Regions from separate parts of the Dactylosporangium sp. NPDC051485 genome, predicted to be linked through region 1. Evidence: riboswitches for the same ligand, from Rfam matches in the RefSeq annotation. Region 1 holds a riboswitch; the other holds the start of a gene.

Region 1 (7,185 bases):
CCGGCCCGAGCTCCTCCTCGTCGACGAGCCGACCGCCGCGGTCGACCGCACCCGCGCCGACGACCTCACCCGGCTCATCGCCCGCACCACGCACGAGCACGGCTGCGTCACCCTCGTCGCCACCCACGACCCGGTCGTCGTCGAGGCGGCCGACACCACCATCGACATGCTGGACCATGCCCCCGCGGCCGCTGCCTGACGGCCACGCGAACACTGACCAGCACGGCGGCATATCGCGGCATCAGCCGGCGGAAGAGGCTGATGGCGCGGTACCGCAGACCACCTTCATCTTCTCGGTCAGCCGCGCCGCGAAGGCCGGGTCGCTGATCAGTCGCTGCCGGAAGGCGTCGACCTGGGCGTCGGTGAGGTCGGCGTAGATGGGCCGGGACGCGTACGCCGAGGCCATCGCCCCCGGGTCGGTGTACACGCGGGACTGGATCCCGCACAGGTGGGTGGCGGTCGCGTCGAGGAAGAGCGTCTCGCGGCGCTCCTCGGTCAGCGGGCCGGTCGTGGTCGGGGCCGGCGCCTTGATCTCCTGCGGGGCGTTGCCGCCGCACGCGGAAAGGCTCGCCGTCAGGGCCAGGGCGGTGACGGCGAGCAGGGCACGGGAGCGGAGCATCGGGTTGCCAGCCTCTCTGGGGAAGGACCGGCCCGCGAAGGGGCCGGCCGTTACGACACGGTGAGCAGCAGGTTGTTGGTGTCGACGGTGCCGCCGTAGGTGATCTTGACGGTGAGCTTGTAGACGCCGGTGGGCACGTTTGTCGCGTCGAACTTCACGGCGGCGTAGTCGTCGGCGCCGGCCGGCAGGGTCGAGCCCTGGCTCAGCGAGGTGTAGGCGCGGTCGCCCGGGTACGACACGACCAGGCCGGACGGGCCGCCGGAGACCGTGACCTGCACGTTGGTGGCCGTCCCCTGCGAGTGGAAGTTCAGCTGCGACCAGACCGGCGTGGCCTTCGGCACCGTGGTGGCGGAGGTCTTCTGCACGACGGTGTCGCCGGTGAGCGAGATGGTGGCGATCGTGGCCGGGGTGCTGCCGGAGCGCTGGACGCCGGTGCAGGTCGTCGCGCCGGCGTTCCTGGTGGTGTACGAGTAGTTGAGCGTCAGCGGCACCACGCCGAGCAGGGTGTTCTGCGGCAGGGTGAGGTTGAACGCGGCGTAGTCCATGCGGCCCGCGGCGAGCGTGTCGCCCTTGGACAGCGACGAGTAGGCACTGGTGTTCGACGGGTACTTCACCGTCACGCCGTTCGCGCTCGCGGTGATCTTGACGTCGCAGACGTCGGCGATCGACGCCCACATGGTGCTGACCCAGCCGGTCTGGCCGGGGAGCATCGAGGCCAGGACCGGTGAGACGAGGCCGAAGTCCGGCACGGCCGCCGAGGCCGGGGCCGCGGCGGGGACGATGGCGGCCGCGCCGGCGGCAACGGCGAGGGCGATGGAGGCAGAACGGCGCATCGGAGGGGTCCTTCCCGGATCTCTTGTGTCGCCAGGGCAGATCGGCGCCCCGCGCGACGGGTTGAGTCAGCCGGTGAGCGTTATCCAGGTGTCGTACTGGTGCACCGCGATGCCCGCGAACGCCGGGTACCGCTGCGCCGCCGAGTCCACCGCCGCGAGCGTCTGGTGCAGCTGGGTGGCGGTGGAGCCGTGGAAGCTGCAGTACGCGCAGTCGCCCAGCGGCTGCGTCTCCGCGCCCAGGCGGACCGGCTTGGCCACCTTCCCGGCCCGGCGCAGCAGGTCGTCGGCCACCCCGACCATGGAGTTGGCCCCGGTGGCGGTGTTGCGGTAGCTCATCACCGTGACGCCGTCGGTGCGGGCCAGCACCGCGTCGGCGAGGTTGCCCCCGCCGTCCGGCACCGCGACCGTGGGTAGCCAGAACGGCACGTCCAGCTCCAGCGGCAGGTCCGTGGCCGAGGAGACCTGGTCCAGCAGCGTGAGGAACTGCGGTACCAGTGCGGCCTGGTCGGTCTTCCAGGACGGCAGCAGGTAGGGCTCCACGTCCATGTGCAGGCCGTGGAACAGGCCCGTGGCCGCCGCGCCCTGGGCCCAGGCCAGCGCGGCCGGGTGCTCGGTGGTCCAGGCCGGCTCGCCGCCGAGCGCGTCGAGCGCGATCCCGGCCGCGTCGCACAACTGCCGCAGCTCGCGCAGCCGGGCCAGGTCGGCCGCGCCGGCCCGGGGGTCGTAGTAGGCGAACAGCGCCCGCACCCCGTTGGCCGTGGCCCAGTCCACCACCGGCCGCGGGTCGTCGCGCTCCCACAGCCACATCGCCCGGGTGCCCGGCGGCGCGACCGCGGTCTCCGGGGCGAGCGGCGGCAGGCGCAGGGGAGTGGCGGCGATCAGCGCGATCGCCACGAGCAGGAGACGGGCCACCGTCTGGGCGGCCAGGTCCGGCCAGCGCCGCATGCCCTCCCCATCGGCAGCGGCGGGCGGATCGTGAGGGTCACATCTCGTTGCGTTGACGGTACCGGGGCCGGTGGGACACGATGACCGGAAGCGGTACGCGGAGGAACCCGGTGCGATTCCGGGACGGTCCCGCCACTGTGACCGGGGAGTCGTCCCCCAGCGCACGGGCCACGGCCGGATCACGGCCGCAAGGCCGGGGGCCGGCGGCGATCCGGGAGCCAGGAGACTCCGGCCGCTGTCGCTGCAGGCAACCCTGCGGCCCAGCCACCTCGCGGGCGCGGACCCGCCGAAGGGAAGTGTGCCCGTGACCCCGCCGTATCCGTTCTCGGCCGTCGTCGGCCTGGCCGACCTGCGCCTGGCGCTGCTGCTCACCGCCGTGTCGCCGGCCATCGGCGGAGTGCTCGTGCGTGGCGAGAAGGGCACCGCCAAGTCCACCGTCGTGCGGGCGCTGGCCGCGCTGCTGCCCGAGGTCGAGGTGGTCACCGGCTGCCGCTTCGCCTGCGACCCGGCCGCCCCCGACGCCGAGTGCCCCGACGGCCCCCACCTGCCGGGGGCCGGCTCCGCGCGGCGCCGCTCCGCCCTCGTCGAGCTGCCGGTCGGCGCCACCGAGGACCGGGTCGTGGGCACCCTGGACCTGCAGCGGGCGCTCGGCGACGGGGTGAAGGCCTACGAGCCGGGCCTGCTGGCCGCCGCCCACCGGGGCGTGCTCTACGTCGACGAGGTCAACCTGCTGCCCGATCACCTCGTCGACCTGCTCCTCGACGCCGCCGCCATGGGCCGCGCGCACGTGGAGCGCGACGGCGTGTCGGTCAAGCACGCCGCCCGGTTCCTGCTCGTCGGCACCATGAACCCGGAGGAGGGCGAGCCCCGCCCGCAGCTGGTCGACCGCTTCGGGCTGGTCGTCGGGGTGGCCGCCCCGCAGGAGGCGCCGCCGCGGGCCGAGGTGGTCCGCCGCCGCCTGGCCTACGAGGCCGACCCCGCCGCGTTCGCTACCCGCTACGTCGAGGCCGACGCCGAGCTCGCCGCCCGCATCGCCGTCGCCCGGGCCCGCCTCGGCGCGGTGTCCCTGCCCGATCGGGAGCTGGACCGGATCGCGCGGATCTGCCTGGCGTACCGCGTGGACGGCCTCCGGGCCGACATCGTCGTCGCGCGGACCGCGGTGGCCCTGGCCGCGTGGCACGGCCGGACCGTGGTCACGAAGGACGACGTGCGCGACGCGGCGCGGCTCGCCCTGCCGCACCGCCGCCGCCGGGATCCGCTGGACCCGCCGGGTGCCGACAAAGACCGTTTGGAAGAGGTGCTGAACGCAGAGGCCAACCCGGACGAGCCCGACGAGGACCCCGGCCCGGACAACGGCGGCGGCCCGGACGGCCCCGGCGACGGCGGCCCAGGCGACGGCGACGGCGACGGCGGCCCGAGCGACGGCGACGGCGGGCCGGGCGACGGCGCGGAGAGCGGCCCGGACGCCGACGACGGCTCCCAGCCCGGCCCCTCCTCACGTTTGCCCAGCCCACCGCCAGGTGCCAACGTTCCGGATAAATCCGATTTGCAGGGCAAATCGGATTTATCCGACTTATACCCTTCGTCGGGCGAAGTGGATGCACGGGACGGAGATGGCGAAAGCGGGCAACGGGTCGAAGCGCCCGGCGCGCTGGCGTTCGCGGGGTTGCCATACAAGCCGAAGCTCCTCAGCATCGCCGGGCGGGCCAACCGCCAGGCCGGGGCGCACGCCGGCCGCCGCTCGCCCGCCGTCTCCCGCCACGGGCGGGTCGTGCGCAGCCGCGCCCCGCTCGGCGGCAAGCTCACCAGCCTCCACGTCCCGGACACGGTCCGGGCGGCGGCGCTGCGCGGCGCCCGGCGGGCCGAGGCCAGGGACGTGCGCGAGGCGGTCAAGGTCGGCCGGGAGGCCAACCTCGTGCTGTTCGTCGTCGACGCGTCCGGCTCCATGGCGGCCCGCCAGCGGATGAGCGTGGTGAAGACCGCCATCCTGTCGTTGCTGCGCGACGCGTACCAGCGGCGGGACAAGGTCGGGATGATCAGCTTCCGGCAGCACGACGCGGCGCTCGTCCTGGAGCCCACCGCCAGCCACGAGGTCGGCGTCCTGCGCCTCGCCGAGCTGCGCACCGGGGGCCGCACCCCGCTGGCCGCGGGGCTGCGCCAGGCCGCCCGGACCCTGCACGGCGAGCGGCGCCGCGACGCCCGCCGCCGGCCGCTGCTCGTCGTGGTCACCGACGGGCGCTCGACCAGCGGGCCCGACCCGCTGGGCGTGGTACCGCTGCTGGCCGGGGTGCCCGCCGTCGTCGTCGACTGCGAGTCCGGCCCGATCCGCCTCGGCCTCGCGCGCCGCCTCGCCGCCGCGCTCGACGCCGACTGCATTCCGCTGTCGAGCCTGGGAGCCTGAGTTGCCGCAGGGAAGAGTCGAGAACGTACCCGACGACGGGCTCACCACCCGCCAGCGCCGCCGCCAGCACGTGCTCGCGGTGCACACCGGGCAGGGCAAGGGCAAGTCCACGGCGGCGTTCGGCATGGCGCTGCGCGCGTGGAGCGCCGGCTGGCCCATCGCGGTGTTCCAGTTCGTGAAGAGCCCGAAGTGGAAGGTCGGCGAGGAGACGGCGCTGCGCGCGCTCGGCGAGACCGGCAAGGGCGGCAGCGTCGTGTGGCACAAGATGGGCGAGGGCTGGTCCTGGATCCAGCGGCCCGGCACCGAGCGCGACCACGCCGCCGAGGCCGCCGAGGGCTGGGCCCAGATCAAGCGCGACCTCGCCGCCGAGGCGTACCGCTTCTACGTCCTCGACGAGTTCACGTACCCGATCAAGTGGGGCTGGGTCGACATCGCCGACGTCGTGGAGACGCTGCGCGAGCGCCCCGGCAACCAGCACGTCGTCGTCACCGGCCGCGACGCCCACCCCGACCTGGTCGACCTCGCCGACCTCGTCACCGACATGACGAAGGTCAAGCACCCGATGGACGCCGGGCGAAAAGGCCAGCAGGGCATCGAGTGGTAGCAAGGATCGTCATCGCGGCGCCCGCCTCCGGCCACGGCAAGACCACCGTGGCCACCGGGCTGCTCGCCGCGTTCGCCGCCCGGGGCGAGAAGGTCGCGCCGTTCAAGGTCGGCCCCGACTACATCGACCCCGGCTACCACGCGCTCGCCGCCGGCCGCCCGGGCCGCAACCTCGACCCGGTGCTCGTCGGCGAGGACCTCGTCGCGCCGCTGTTCGCCCACGGCGCGGCCGGGGCCGACCTGGCCGTCATCGAGGGCGTCATGGGCCTCTACGACGGCCGCACCGGCGCCGGCGAGCACGGCTCCACCGCCCACGTGGCCCGGCTCCTCGACGCGCCCGTGCTGCTCGTCGTCGACGCCACCGCACAGGCCCGCTCGGTCGCCGCGCTCGTGCACGGGTTCCGCTCCTTCGGCCCGGGCGTGCGCATCGCCGGCGTCGTGCTCAACCGGGTCGGCTCGGACCGTCACGAGCTGATCCTGCGCGACGCCTGCGCCGAGGTCGGCACCCCCGTCCTCGGCGTGCTGCGCCGCCACGACGCCGTCGCCGCCCCCTCCCGCCACCTCGGCCTCGTGCCCGTGGTGGAGCGCTCGGCCGAGGCCGCCGCGTCGGTCGCGGCCCTCGCCGACCTGGTCGCGTCCAGCGTGGACCTCGACGCCGTCTCCGCCGTCGCCCGCAGCGCCCCGCCGCTGTCCGCCGTGCCCTGGTCGCCGTCGCTCGCCCCGCCCACGCCCGGCGAGCCCGTCGTCGCCGTCGCCGGCGGGGCCGCGTTCTCGTTCGGCTACGCCGAGACCGTCGAGCTGCTCGCCGCGGCCGGCGCCCGGGTGTGCACGGTCGACCCGCTGCGCGACGAGGCCCTCCCGCCCGGCACCCGCGCGCTCGTCGTCGGCGGTGGCTTCCCCGAGGTGTACGCCGAGCAGCTCTCCGCCAACACGCGCCTGCGCGCCGAGGTGACCGCGCTGGCCGCGGCGGGAGGCCCGATCGCCGCCGAGTGCGCCGGCCTGCTCTGGCTGTGCCGCGCCCTGGACGGCCGCCCGATGTGCGGCGTGCTGGACGCCGAGGCGGCGATGACCCCGAGCCTGACGCTGGGCTACCGCGACGCGGTCGCCGTCGCCGACAACGTGCTCGCCCCCGCCGGCACGAGGGTCACCGGCCACGAGTTCCACCGCACCCGCGTCACCCCGCCCACCGGCGCCACCCCGGCCTGGGCCTGGCGGGAGGGCCGGGACGGGTTCGCGGCCGGCAACGTCCACGCCTCCTACCTGCACCTGCACTGGGCCGGCGCACCCCGGCTCGCCTACCGCCTGGTGGCCTCGTGCGCCTGACGGTCGGATTCGGCGCCCGGCCCGGCACGTCCCCGGCCGAGGTGCTCGCCCTGCTGGCGGAGTCGCTGCCCGCACCGGACGCGGTCGACACAGTGTCCACTGTGGACTCACGCCGGGAGCTGGCCGAGGCGGTGGCGGCCGCGCACGGCTGGGCGGTGGTGACCTTCCCGGCCGGGGCGCTCGCCGCCGTGCCCGTCCCGTCGCCGTCGGCCCGCGTCTCGGCCGCGCTGGGCACGCCGAGCGTCGCCGAGGCCGCGGCCCTGCTCGCCGCCGGCCGCCCGGCAGTGCTGCTGGCCGGCAAGCGCTCGTCGCCGAAGGCCACCGTCGCCGTCGCGGCCGCCGCGCCCCCGGTCGCCGTCGTGGGCATCGGCGCCGACGGCAGCATCGACCCGACCCGGTTGCACGCCGCCGACGTCGTCTTCGGGGGCCCGCGCCAGCTCGACCTGCTGCCCGAGACCGTG
Region 2 (7,185 bases), on a different contig from region 1:
GGCTGAGCCGGCGCGCCGCCCGCCGGGCCACGCTGTGGACCTATCCCGCGCTGGTGCTCGCCGGGGGCCTGCTCGGCCTGGGCGTGGCGCTCGCCGTGTGGCGGCTGACCGGCTGGACGCTGCCGGTGTTCGGCTCCCACGCCCAGCTGCCGGCGCTGCCGCTGCCGCACTGGCCGGGCCTGGTCACCCTGCCGCTGGCCTGGCTGGGCTGCGTGACCCTGCTGGCCTTCGTGGCCGCCCGGGCCGGCCGCCCGCCGGTCACCGCCGCGGGACGAGCGGGCGCGTGAACGTGCGCCCGCCGTCCTGCCCCTGGCGGTAGCAACCCGGGCCAAGGACATCAGCCCGATCCGGGAGATGGCCGGCGTCGACCGGCTGCTCGTCGGCCGCAAGTACCACGACAACGTTCCCGGCGCGACGATCGGCTGCTGACGCGATGACGACGCGGCAGTGACCGGCGCCGCGCGGGAACCGCTCAGATGATCCGGCCCGCGGCCACGGCCAGCGCCGGCAGCTCGTCGTCGTCAGCCCGGAAGCGGTGCAGCCGGGCGCGTCCCGCCTCGCCGCGAAGCTTGCCGGCGAAGCGCACCGGCACCACGATCGTGAGCAGGTACCCGGCGCCGTCGAAGCCCTCCACCAGCCAGGCGACCCATGGCAGGGAGACGGCGGTGGTCGGGCTCACCATCACCGGCCGCTGCCCGCCGAGGGTGACGTCGACGACGCCGAAGCGGGTCCAGTTGGAGAGGCTGAACGTGCGGCGCGGCGGGTCGAACGCGTACGGCACGAGGTCGGGCAGCCGGTCGCGGCCGAGCTGCTCGACGAGGCGCTCGTCGGCCCGGAAGCTCGGCGGCGTGACGGCAAGGTCGTCCATGGTGGCGCGGATCTGGGCGGCGAACTGCGCGGTCGTCGTCTCCGGGGCGCACGGGACGTACACCTCGCTGAGGATGTTGCCGACCACCGCGGGCGGCAGGTCCAGCCGGGGCCGGATGTTCACCGGCATCGAGATGTGCCGCACCCCGTCGTAGTCGTCGAGGTCCCGCAGGGCGGTGTGGATGTGCGCGGCGAGCACGTCGTTGGTCGACAGCCGGCGCCCGGCCTCGGCGGCGAGCTCGTCGCGCATCCGGGCCACCTCTTGCGCGCCAAAGTAGATCTGCACGGTCCGGTTCGCCCGGGCAGCCGCCGCCAGCTCGGCGGCCAGCGCCTCGGCCTCGGCGGGCTCCGGCAGCCGGACGCTCGGCATCCCGCCGTCGCTCGGCGGCAGGATCTCGTTGAGGTACCCGTCGCGGTCCTCCACGACGACGACCTCCGGCATCTCCCCGCCGTCGATCGCCGCCGACCACGCCTGCATGAGCAGCACGTAGGTCTGCATGTCGCCGACCGAGTGGTGGAACGAGGTGCACACGGCGGTGCCGCCGTCGGAGAACTCGGTGACCCGCACGGTCAGCAGCGGCAGCCCGCCGTCGCGCGCCTTCGTCGCCTCGCAGTGGTTGGCCAGCCCCGAGTTGGGCATCGCGACGCGGCTGACGGCCTCGGCGAGCGTGTCGTCGATGGTGTAGAACTCCATCGGTACGCCCTCGTCGCTGCAGACGATCTCCAGCAGGTCGCCGGTGGTGCGCATCCGCCCGCCGAAGACGGGAACCGCGGCCAGCGCCCGCGCCAGCCCCTTCGCCAGGTCGTCGGCCGGCAGCGGCCGGGCGAAGAACAGCACGATCGAGGCCGGGACGTTCGACAGCAGCGTGTCCCGCAGGCCGCACCGGATCACCGTGCCGGGCGCCTGGCCCGACGTGACGGTCCGGCTCTCGCGCAGTTGCGGCCAGCCACCCATGGATACCCCTCACGACGCTGCGGCTTGAAGCATTGATCTTCGTAAACCAAGCGCGGCCGCGGCATCGGCCGAGCGGACAGACCGGCGGCGCTATGCAGCCGGTGGTGCGGGAGATCACGCCGGGCGGTGCGGGAGATCACGCCGGGTGGTGCCACCTCCCGGCGGACGGGACATTTGGCCTGCGTTCGACCTGATGGGTTTGCCGGGCCGCGGTGGTTGGCCCCGCGACCTGACACAGCGTGAGGCGTGACAGCGACGCACGGTGATGCGATGTACGCGACACGCCGACACACCATCTGGTGTTTCGCTTTCTCGATTCCTCCCATATATGGTGTTGCCCGCAGCTGGTTCGCGCGTCCTGCCAGGACGGGCGTCGCAAGAGGGAACCCGGTGGAAGTCCGGGACTGCCCCGCAGCGGTGAGTGGGAACGAAAGCCGTCAACGAAGCACTGGACCGCACAGGTCTGGGAAGCGACGGCCGGTAGGCGACCTCGGTCATGCCCGCGAGTCCGAAGACCTGCCAGCGCACCGCGGGCCGTCCGGGCCCGTGGTGGTCGGAGGCCGCGCGGGACGGCTGACGCCAACGCCAGTCGACGGCGCCTGCCGTCGCCCGGTGGCGTCCCTGCTCGCGCGCCCAACGTTGGTCGACGGGCGACGAGGGGGACACATGACAGTCACGCAGGACAAGGCCGTGCCCGGCCAGGGGGCGCCGGAGCAGCGACGGCACGCGATGCGGGTCCGCAAGCGCAACGGCGACCTGGAGCCGGTCGACGTCAACAAGATCGTCAAGGCGGTCGAGCGGTGGGTCGGCGACCTGGACGAGGTCGACCCGCTGCGGGTGGCGACGAAGACGATCAGCGGGCTGTACGACGGGGCGACGACCGCCGAGCTGGACAAGCTGTCCATCCAGACCGCCGCGGAGCTGATCGGTGAGGAGCCGCAGTACTCCCGTCTCGCCGCGCGGCTGCTCGCGGCGTACGTCGACAAGGAGGTCCGCGGGCAGGGCGTCGCGAGCTTCAGCCAGTCGATCCGCTACGGCCACCAACTCGGGCTGATCGGCGACGAGACGGCCGCCTTTGTCGCCGCGAACGCGCGGAAGCTCGACGACGCCGTGAACCTCGACGGGGATCTGCGGTTCGAGTACTTCGGGCTGCGCACCGTCGCCGACCGTTACCTGTTGCGCCACCCCGAAGCCCGCCTGGTCGTGGAGACGCCGCAGTACTGGCTGCTGCGCGTGGCCTGCGGGCTGTCGCAGACGCCGGCCGAGGCCATCGGCTTCTACCGGCTCATGTCCTGCCTGGCGTACCTGCCGAGCTCGCCGACGCTGTTCAACTCCGGCACCCGGCACACCCAGATGTCCTCCTGCTTCCTCGTGGACTCCCCGCGCGACGAGCTCGACTCCATCTACGAGCGTTACCACCAGGTCGCGAAGCTGTCGAAGTTCTCCGGCGGCATCGGCATCTCGTGGACGCGCGTGCGCGGGCGGGGCGCGCTGATCCGCGGTACCAACGGAAAATCCAACGGCATCGTGCCCTTCCTCAAGACGCTGGACGCCGGCGTCGCCGCGGTGAACCAGGGCGGCCGGCGCAAGGGCGCGGCCTGCGTCTACCTGGAGCCGTGGCACCCGGACATCGAGGAGTTCCTGGAGCTGCGCGACAACACCGGCGAGGACTCCCGGCGCACCCACAACCTCAACCTGGCCAACTGGATCCCGGACGAGTTCATGCGCCGCGTCGAGGCCGACGCCGACTGGTCGCTCATCGACCCGTCCGACGCCCCGGACCTGCCCGACCTGTTCGGCGCCGAGTTCGACGAGGCGTACCGGGCCGCGGAGAAGCGGGCCGTGCGGACCGTCAAGGCCCGGGAGCTGTACGGCAAGATGATGCGCACCCTGGCCCAGACCGGCAACGGCTGGATGACCTTCAAGGACCGGTCCAACGCGCTGTCGAACCAGACCGGGGCGCCGGGCAACGCCATTCACCTGTCGAACCTGTGCACCGAGATCCTCGAGGTGAACAGCGACGAGGAGACCGCGGTGTGCAACCTCGGCTCGATCAACCTCGGCGCGCACGTCACCGCCGGCGGCGTCGACTGGGAGCGGCTGCGCGAGACGGTGCGCACCGCCGTCGTCTTCCTCGACCGGGTCATCGACATCAACTACTACCCCTCGGCGCAGGCGGCCGCGTCGAACCCGCGCTGGCGTCCGGTCGGTCTCGGGCTCATGGGCCTGCAGGACGCGTTCTTCACGCTCCGGCTGCCGTTCGACTCGGCCGGGGCGCGCGAGCTGTCCACTCGCGTGCAGGAGGAGATCCTGCTCACCGCCCTGGAGACCTCCGCCGGGCTCGCCGAGCGGTTCGGCCCGCATCCGGCGTTCGCCGAGACCCGCGCCGCCGGCGGCGTGCTGCACCCCGACCTGTGGGGCGTCGAACCGGCCGCGGCGCAGCGGTGGACGGCGCTGCGGGCCCGCGTCGCCGAGCACGGGCTGCGCAACTCGCTGCTCGTCGCGATCGCCCCGACGGCGACGATCGCCTCGATCGCCGGTTGCTACGAGTGCATCGAGCCGCAGGTGTCCAACCTGTTCAAGCGCGAGACGATGTCGGGGGAGTTCCTGCAGATCAACACCTATCTCGTGCGGGAGCTCAAGGCCCGCGGGCTGTGGACCGCGGCGATCCGCGAGCAGGTCAAGCGGGCCGAGGGCTCCGTGCAGGGCATCGCCGAGCTGCCGGCGGACGTCCGGGAGCTGTACCGCACGGCGTGGGAGCTGCCGCAGCGGGCGCTCATCGACCTCGCCGCCGCCCGCGCGCCCTACATCGACCAGTCGCAGTCGCTCAACCTGTTCATGAGCGCCCCGACGATCGGCAAGCTGTCCTCGATGTACCTGCACGCCTGGAAGTCCGGGCTGAAGACCACGTACTACCTGCGCTCCCGCCCGGCCACCCGGATCCAGCAGGCCACCGTGTCCGTCACCCCGGCCGTCTCGCTGATCGCCCCGACCGAGGCCGTCGCCTGCTCGCTGGAGAACCCCGAGTCGTGCGAGGCGTGCCAGTGAGCCTCCTCGATCCCGGCATGGACCTGACCCTGCGGCCCATGCGTTACCCCCGGTTCTTCGACCGGTTCAAGGACGCCATCAAGAACACCTGGACCGTCGAGGAGGTCGACCTGCACGCCGACCTCGCCGACCTGCCGAAGCTGTCGCCGGCCGAGCGGCACCTGGTGTCCCGGCTGGTCGCGTTCTTCGCCACCGGCGACACGATCGTCGCCAACAACCTGGTGCTGAACCTGTACCAGCACGTGAACTCCCCGGAGGGCCGGCTCTACCTGTCGCGGCAGCTGTTCGAGGAGGCGGTGCACGTCCAGTTCTACCTCAACCTCCTCGACACCTACGTGCCCGACGAGCGGGAGCGGTTCGAGGCGTTCGCTGCGGTCGAGAACATCCCGTCGATCCGCCGCAAGGCCGAGTTCTGCTTCACGTGGATCAACTCGATCCACGAGCTGCGCGAGCTCAGGACCCGCGACGAGCGCCGCGCGTTCCTGCTCAACCTCATCTGCTTCGCCGCCTGCATCGAGGGCCTGTTCTTCTACGGCGCCTTCGCCTACGTGTACTACCTGCGCTCCCGCGGCCTGCTGCACGGCCTCGCCTCGGGCACCAACTGGGTGTTCCGCGACGAGTCGATGCACATGGCCTTCGCCTTCGACGTCGTGGACACCGTGCGGGCCGAGGAGCCGGACCTGTTCGACGCCGAGATGGAGCGCCAGGTCAGGCAGATGCTGGCCGAGGCCGTCGACTGTGAGGTCCAGTTCGCCGCGGACCTGCTCGAGCAGGGCGTCTCCGGCATGTCGCTGACGGACATGCGCGAGTACCTGCAGCACGTCGCCGACCGGCGGCTGGCCGTGCTGGGCATCGCGCCGATGTACGGCAGCCGCAATCCGTTCGCGTTCATGGAGCTGCAGGACGTCCAGGAGCTGTCGAACTTCTTCGAACGGCGGGTCTCGGCCTACCAGGTCGGCGTCACCGGCACGGTCACCTTCGACGACGACTTCTGACCCGTTCCCCGGGTGGACCGCGGGCGGCACGCGGGCGGGTCAGCCGTTGGCGAGCTCGTCCGTGGCCGTGCGGCCGGCCTCCGTCGCGTTGCGCAGGAAGCCGGCCAGCAGGTCGAGCTGCTCGTCGGTGTAGCCGGCGCAGATGTCGTCCATGGTCGTGTTCATGCCGGCGTACAGCTGGAACAGCTCGGCGTTGCGGTCCTTCAGGGCGCGGACGGTCACCGCCCGGCGGTCGGTGGCGTCGGGGTCGCGTTCGCGGGTGATCCAGCCGCCCTTCTGCAGGCGGTCCAGGATGCCGGTCATGGTGGCCGGGTGCAGGCCGGCCTGGCGGGACAGGGCGGTCGGGCTCAGCGGGCCCAGACGGTTGACGAGGTCGAGGCAGTAGAAGTCGACGTCCTTGAGGTCGAGGTGGGCGCCGACCTGGTGGTTGAGCAGCGACAACTGGATGCTCAGCACGCGCAGCGACTCCTTGATGTCGTTGGCCGCGCGCCGGCGCCGTCGGGGCTCTCCCGTCATCCTCGATGTACTCCTCGAACCATATGTTCCCGGATCTGTATCGTATCGTTCCCGCGGTCAGCGGGTCTTCGCCAGGCCGAACGGGCGGGGTCGGGAACGAACCGTCACGACACGGTGAGCAGCGACTCGCCGATGGTGGTGCGGGCGTACAGCACCGAGCGCCCCGCCCGGTGGGCGCTGACGATGCCGGCGTCGCGCAGCGCGGTCAGGTGCTGGGAGACGCCGGCCGGCGAGGTGCCGGTGCGGCGGGCCAGTTCGGTGGTGGAGGCGGGGGCGTCGAGCTCGGTCAGCAGCCGGGTGCGGAACCGGCCCAGCACGGCCGCGATGGCCTCGGCGCGCTCGGCCGGGCGGCGCTCCCACAGCGCGCCGGTGCCCCGGGCCGGGTACGCCAGCTGCGGCGGGGACGGCGGCCGGGACCACGTGAGCACGCGCTTGGCGAAGACGGAGGGGACCAGCAGCAGGCCGGGGCCGGTCGCCTCGCGGGACAGGGCGCACTGGCGGCGTACCAGTCGCAGGGTGTTGTCGTCCCAGCTCACCGTCGAGTGCAGGTCGTTGAACAGGTGGGCCGCCCCGCGCTCGGCCACCTGCCGGGCGCGGTGGAACACGTCGGCGTCGAGCAGGGCCTTGATCCGGGCCCAGTAGGGGGCGATGGCGAGGTCCCAGTACGCCTCGATCTCCTCCGTCACCTTGGCCAGCTTCTTCTCGGGGTCGGCCCACAGGGTCCGCGGCCGGGTGGCCTTGCTCGCGAGGGTGTCGAGGTCGGCGCGCACCTGGCCGGCCGGGGTGGCCCGGATGGCGGCCAGC

What was found. A riboswitch is a leader RNA that binds a small molecule or an ion and turns the genes downstream of it on or off. The one in region 1 is predicted to bind cobalamin.
Region 2: linked by a shared signal. The riboswitch ahead of AB0M46_RS28210 (ribonucleoside-diphosphate reductase subunit alpha) and the one ahead of AB0M46_RS38570 (VWA domain-containing protein) in region 1 are both predicted to bind cobalamin.

The regions. Positions count from the first base shown of each region.
Region 1 is NZ_JBFAZW010000094.1:15,925-23,109, forward strand. It holds gene AB0M46_RS38550 (ABC transporter ATP-binding protein) at 1-199, shown strand, start outside; gene AB0M46_RS38555 (hypothetical protein) at 242-619, opposite strand; gene AB0M46_RS38560 (hypothetical protein) at 670-1,452, opposite strand; gene AB0M46_RS38565 (hypothetical protein) at 1,519-2,397, opposite strand; cobalamin riboswitch at 2,498-2,626, shown strand; gene AB0M46_RS38570 (VWA domain-containing protein) at 2,702-4,798, shown strand; gene cobO (cob(I)yrinic acid a,c-diamide adenosyltransferase) at 4,800-5,402, shown strand; gene AB0M46_RS38580 (cobyrinate a,c-diamide synthase) at 5,396-6,724, shown strand; gene cbiE (precorrin-6y C5,15-methyltransferase (decarboxylating) subunit CbiE) at 6,715-7,185, shown strand, end outside.
Region 2 is NZ_JBFAZW010000054.1:64,397-71,581, reverse strand. It holds partial or broken gene AB0M46_RS28220 (FtsX-like permease family protein) at 1-287, shown strand, start outside; gene AB0M46_RS28215 (acyltransferase) at 473-1,822, opposite strand; cobalamin riboswitch at 2,151-2,361, shown strand; gene AB0M46_RS28210 (ribonucleoside-diphosphate reductase subunit alpha) at 2,489-4,870, shown strand; gene AB0M46_RS28205 (ribonucleotide-diphosphate reductase subunit beta) at 4,888-5,865, shown strand; gene AB0M46_RS28200 (MarR family transcriptional regulator) at 5,905-6,381, opposite strand; gene AB0M46_RS28195 (helix-turn-helix domain-containing protein) at 6,486-7,185, opposite strand, start outside.